2 regions of the Halobacillus sp. B23F22_5 genome follow, and region 1 is predicted to be linked to the other one. Evidence: riboswitches for the same ligand, from Rfam matches in the RefSeq annotation. Region 1 holds a riboswitch; the other holds the start of a gene.
What was found. A riboswitch is a leader RNA that binds a small molecule or an ion and turns the genes downstream of it on or off. The one in region 1 is predicted to bind S-adenosylmethionine.

Region 1 (3,112 bases):
TTCATTGTTGAGACGGTTAATTTCTCTCGCTTGCCTATTGTTTTCTCGATCCAACCTGTTGATTTCTCTTCCTTGCTGTTCATTTTGCCTCTCCAGAGCAGTTACCCGTCTTTCCAATTGAGGCGGTTGTCGATCCTGGCCGTAATAGTTGTCAAAGTGCTCATATCCATCATATTGGGGGAAATGGTTTATTGGCTGAAATTCAAAACCGTACCCCATCGTCTCTTCCATATTCAGCGGCATGTGGCTCTGTGGTAGATAGTAAGGATTCATGCTGATCGTCTCCCTTAACTAGGTATTCTAACAATTCCGTATAGCCTATGTAGGCTTTTGACGGTATGGCACGACAGATGCCCAGAATTGGTATAAAGGACGAGCCGCTGAAAATCAGGCTCGCTGGTGGGAAGCCTCTAACGCCTCTTGTAAATCTTGTAAAAGATCCTCGATATTTTCAATACCTACAGACATACGAAGCAGCCGGTTACAGACTCCGTAACTGCTGCGAACTTCTTCTGGAATATCATAATGAGTCTGGGTAGCTGGATACGTGATGAACGTCTCTGTACCGCCCAGGCTTTCCGCGAATGTGATAAGCTTCAATTGCTCGAGAAGATGGGGGACAGCATTTTCATCTTCCACGCGAAATGAAACCATACCTCCCTGACCGGGATAAAGGACATCACGGATAAAAGCACTGCGTTCAAGAAATTCGACCATTCGTTTAGCGTTTTCCTCGTGTTGACGCATACGCAGCCCTAGAGTTTTAAGACCTCTCATCAATAACCAGCTGTCAAAAGGAGATAACACCGCTCCGGAAGAATTTTGCTCCAGGCGTAGCTCCTCTAAATATTTCTCACTTTTAGCAACGACAAGTCCTGCCAGGACATCATTATGACCTCCTAAATACTTGGTACCACTGTGAACGACAATATCTGCTCCTTGTTCAAGAGGCCTCTGCAAATAGGGGGTGTAAAACGTATTGTCCACAATCAAAATAATTCCATTTCGTTCAGCTATCTGAGCAAGTGATTCAATATTAACCTGGGTCATCAATGGATTGGTTGGTGTTTCGATAAATAGTCCTTTGGTGCGGGCAGTAATAGCTTGTTCAAAATCGGCTGGGTCCGAGCTATTTACATAACGGAATTGCAAGCCGAATTTTTTAAAATGGGTTTCAAAAATACGATAAGAGCCTCCGTAAACATCTTTTGTAACAATGAATTCATCTCCCGGCTCAAAAATTGAAAAAGTAGCCTGGATTGCGGCCATTCCTGAGCTGAAAGCAAGACCTCCAGACCCGTTTTCTAAATCAGCGATAGCCTGTTCTAATAAGTCCCTGGTAGGGTTGCCGGTTCGCGAATAATCGTACCCGGTTGATTTTCCGATGCCCTCATGGCGATAAGCAGTAGAAAAATATACGGGAGGATTCACCGCTCCAGTCGTAGTTTCGCTTCGGTTTCCTGTTTGTGCTAATGTCGTATCAAGATGATAAGTGCCCATGATTCCGTCTCCTTTATCGTAAAATAAAAAAATCAGCTCTCAAGAAGAAGAGCTGATTTTATCCGTAAATTAGCCACTTCTTCTTATTTTTCAAACGGCTTAGCCGCTCGCTGGATGTAGCACCTCACCGAAATCGGCAGGTTGCTGAAGCTTCGTCGGTCCAGTTCCCTCAGCTTCTCTTCATAAGAATAGTGAATATTCAATTGATTTAATTTCCAACATACAGGAATTTTGAATATTATGCAATCATTTTTTGAAAAAAATAGGCAGACCGCATAAGTGGTCTGCCTTTGCCGGTTAAACTGGTTCTGGTACTTTAGTGTGCATCGGTGGTGTTACTAACCAGCCTTTTTCTTTATTAAGTCGAAGTGCTTTTGCAGCTGCCTGAGCTTTGTTCATGTGGAACTGTCCAAACATCATAGCAATATCTTCCCGCGTGCACTGTCCGATAACGGTACTGCAAGCAACCAATCCGGCTGATAAATCGGCGGAGACTTGCGCGCTGATTTCAGGGTCATTGAATCGTGCACCGACTGGGATATCTTCAAGAGTTGCGTTCGAACGTTCAGGAGCCGATGGAGGCAGTGCTATTCCATTGGTTTTTAAAATTTCTTCAATACTTTCTGATTCATGCTTGATACCTTCGATCAGTTCCTCCAGCAACTTCATCAATTCTTTATCACCAGTATGGTTCATAAACGTTTGGTAACGTGTGTAATTACCTTTTGCTACTGTCAAATAGGACCACATTCCGAATACTTCCCCGTAGTGAAGAGGCTGTTCTTTGGGGTCACCAGTTAAAATACCCATTGGAAACACTCCTTTTTAATTTTGTGGTACACATGTAGTATTCATACGTTGTAATAAACGTATACCTTCCTAAAACAGGCAGGAGATGTTTATAAATGCCACTAATGCGGAACATAATAAACAAATATTACGTGGAGGTGAGCGCAATGCCTTGGGATAAGAATGATTATCCAAGCTCATTAAAAAACTTGAACACTGCTGTGAGGAATAAAGCAATTGAAATTGCGAATGCTATGGTAGATGAAGGTTATGATGAGAACCGTGCGATTCCTATTGCTACCAGTCAGGCGAAAGAATGGTATGATAATGCTTCCAATAAAGAAATCAATGAAATGAAGGACGCCGACGATAAAGAGTTGAAGGATCGTGACGAAGAAGATAAACAATATGACAACCGTCCTGAATTATTGGATCGCGGTGAGCATGTTGTCGCACATGATGACGGTTGGGCTGTCCAGGCGAAAGGCGCTAAAAAGCCGGACCAGGTATTCGATAATAAAGATGAAGCGATCAAGCGCGCTAAAGAAATTGCTGAAAATAAAGGAACAAAAGCAGTCATCCATAAGAAAAACGGTGACGTCCAGAACGAACACAATTACGAGAATAGCAATAACTAATGCAAGCAGACCTTCACATGAGGGTCTGTTTTTTATTGAATAGTATTTATGGGAGTTGCATGTAAAACGCATAGGTCCAAGGCATCCTTTTGTTAGGGCGATGTTCCTGACTTTAGTTTTTTTGACAGGATTCCTCGAAAACCGTCTAGAAAGCTCAAAAGGAACCCCGAGAAAAATGACGAAAG
Region 2 (3,112 bases), on a different contig from region 1:
TGGCGAAAACCATCTCCTGATTGACTCCGGCGACAAATCCTAAATGTCCACCGAACACAAACGCTCCACTGACTGCAAACGCAACGTTAATGACTTTTCCTCTCGGTTCCATCTCCTTCAGCAAGGCAAGCATCGGAATATTATGCGCCAGCGATGCGATCAGGCCAGTTGTAGAGGTTTCACTGATACGCAGCCAGCCGCCGATTTTAGATAAATATTTATCAAATACACGGGAGATGAACGCGACCATCGGAAAGGCGCCAGCAAGGAATATAGCGAGCCTGGCAACAATTTGAATCCCTTCATCGAGTGGGGTCAAATTGGGAATGACAACGAATCCGGTCAACGTTTCCACCGCAATCGCGGTGAGCCCGATGATCGCTAAGCTTTCCACACCTTTGCCGAACCAGGAAAACCCAGTAATCATCATCGAAGGCTTTTTCCATAACCCGATAGCAATTACAATAGAAAAAATAATTGTAGGTACCAGGTTTATGAGAATAATACCAGTATCCAGTCCCGCCACCATGGCTCCTGAAAAAGCACCGACCGGAACCGTGATCAGCCCGAGTAGAATGCCTTTGGCGAAGTAGGGATGGTCCTGTTTTTCTATGATTCCGAGCGCGACAGGAATGGTGAACACGATCGTAGGGCCCATCATCGTGCCAAGGAATACCCAGGCGAACAGTTCGGCATCCGGGTGCTGTGACATTTCGGTTGCGAGCGAGTAGCCGCCCATATCGATGGCCAGAATTGTGTTCGCAAAGGTGGCTGGATCGGCCCCAATCAGTCCGTAGACCGGAGCGATGACAGGGGTCAGGAATGTTGCTATCACCGGTGCCAGGGAAATGATACCGACCATGGCAAGTGTGAGGGAGCCCATGGCCATGAACCCTTCCGTGAAACGATCGCCAAACCCGAACCGGTTACCCAATATTTTATCGATAGCTCCTACACAGAGGAACCCGATTACGATTAGTATGATAATGTCGTTGATTCCCATCTGCCCTCTGCCCTTTCGTTTCAAGTTAATTCCTATCATAGTAGAGGAGTGGGCAGAATAGAAGCTTTAAGTGCAAGAATCTGGCTTGTCAGTTTCCAGCGCCGAGTTTTTCAGGCTGGAGATAAGGTGATTAATAGAATATTGGAAGCTTACTGGTGACGAGGGGTCACCTTTGGTGGGTAGTACATGGTTTGCTTCATAGCTGTAAAACCAGCTTGAAATTACGAAGGTAATCTTTGGGAAAGCACTCACTCAAAAGTAAGCTCTTTTGATTTCTTGAACTTGTTGGTGTAAAGGTTGTATTCATTCAATAGTTCATCTAAGTATTGAGATATTTTTACAATTTCAGGATAGTGGTGATCCGTTATATACAGGTGGTACAATTTTTCTCGTTGTTCTTCAATTTTTTGTTCCAGTTCGCCTTTTTTCATCTTTATTCCCTCCATTTCGTTACATAATTCGATAGAAAAAGTTTCCAAGTGGGGGTGGAAAAAACTTCAAATTGAAGCATCAGAAAAAATTTTTTCCGGCTTTATTTTTTTCTTTACAGCTGATATGATTACTAGCATACTACTTTCTGAAAATTGTATATAGTTTCTTATCGAGAGAGGTCGAGGGTATGGCCCGGTGACACCTCAGCAACCTGTATGATTACAAGGTGCTAATTCCTGCAAGTTGAAAAAAACTTGAAAGATAAGAAGTGGCGAATTCAATTACAAAGTCTCTTCTTATTGGAAGAGGCTTTTATTTTTTATACTTTAAGTAAGTTTACCTTTGTTAAAGGATTAAAGTATAAGAAAAAACGAAGGCTTTCGCCATAAATACCTGGTGACAAGCCCAACTTTTTCTAAGCAGAGGAGAGGATCAGAAATGGCAGAAACAAAAACAATAAGAGCACCATTCCGCGGGGACCATGTCGGGAGTTTCCTCCGGCCGGAGCGGCTGAAGAAAGCACGCCAGCAAAGAGAAAAAGGGGAAATCTCTGCAGAAGAATTAACGAGAATAGAAGATGAAGAGATTATCAAACTTGTAGAAAAGCAAAAGGAAGCCGGCCTGCAATCCATCACAGATGGAGATTTCCGCCGTGCCTGGTGGCATTTTGATTTTCTCGAAAATTTAGAGGGAGTCGAAGGGTACGAGCCAGCGTCAGGCATCCAGTTCAAAGGGGTGGAAACCAAGCCCCATTCTGTCCGTGTCATTGACAAAGTCGATTTCAGCGACAGGCACCCGATGATCGAGCATTATAAATTTCTCCATTCACTCGTAGGGGAGGAACATACCCCGAAGTTCACGATTCCAAGCCCGAACATGTTGTTTTTCCGTGGGGATATTAACAAAGAAATCTATGAAAATGAAGACGAGCTGCTGAAGGATTTGACGAAAGCCTATCAAAAAGCAATCCAGGCATTTTATGATGCCGGCTGCCGCTACCTTCAGCTGGATGACACATCCTGGGCAGTGTTTTTCTCGGAAGAAGGCCAAAAGATGATTCGTGACCGTGGCCAGGAGCCAGATAAATTAAGGCAGCTATTTGTCCAGGCCATCAATACTTCTATTGCTGACAAGCCCGATGACCTCACTATTACAATGCACATTTGCCGTGGGAATTTCCGCTCCACCTATACAGCATCAGGAGGGTATGACGCTGTTTCCGAGACATTATTCAGTGAACTGAATGTCGATGGATTGTTCCTCGAGTATGATGACGATCGCTCAGGCGGATTCGAGCCGCTCCGTTATGTGAAGCGTGGTGACCTCCGTGTGGTACTTGGATTGATTACGTCTAAAACCGGCGAGCTCGAAGACAAAGACCGCATCAAAGCACGTATTGCGGAAGCGAGGGAGTATGTACCGTTAGACCAGCTGTGTCTCAGCCCGCAATGCGGCTTCGCATCCACCGAGGAAGGCAATATTCTTTCGGAAGCGGAGCAATGGGCGAAAATCAGGCATGTTATCGAAATCGCCGACGAAGTGTGGAATTAACTAGAAAAGCCAGCCACTCAGGATAGTGGCTGGCTTTTTGGTTTGGATAAAAAGGCAATCAGGCCTTCTGTGAGGCGTCAATTTCGGCGTTCAGCTGCTCAACCAGCGTATCCACTTTGCTGTCAT

Region 2: another riboswitch for S-adenosylmethionine. It lies ahead of ACGTN9_RS00960 (5-methyltetrahydropteroyltriglutamate--homocysteine S-methyltransferase); the one in region 1 lies ahead of ACGTN9_RS08800 (methionine biosynthesis PLP-dependent protein).

The regions. Positions count from the first base shown of each region.
Region 1 covers NZ_JBIEKI010000005.1:23,323-26,434, reverse strand. The annotation lists gene ACGTN9_RS08805 (hypothetical protein) at 1-273, opposite strand, end outside; gene ACGTN9_RS08800 (methionine biosynthesis PLP-dependent protein) at 388-1,500, opposite strand; SAM riboswitch class I at 1,581-1,689, opposite strand; gene ACGTN9_RS08795 (DUF3231 family protein) at 1,798-2,310, opposite strand; gene ACGTN9_RS08790 (DUF2188 domain-containing protein) at 2,457-2,927, shown strand.
Region 2 covers NZ_JBIEKI010000001.1:191,905-195,016, forward strand. The annotation lists gene eutH (ethanolamine utilization protein EutH) at 1-1,003, opposite strand, end outside; gene ACGTN9_RS00955 (aspartyl-phosphate phosphatase Spo0E family protein) at 1,252-1,434, opposite strand; SAM riboswitch class I at 1,599-1,703, shown strand; gene ACGTN9_RS00960 (5-methyltetrahydropteroyltriglutamate--homocysteine S-methyltransferase) at 1,874-2,986, shown strand; gene ACGTN9_RS00965 (PRK06851 family protein) at 3,045-3,112, opposite strand, start outside.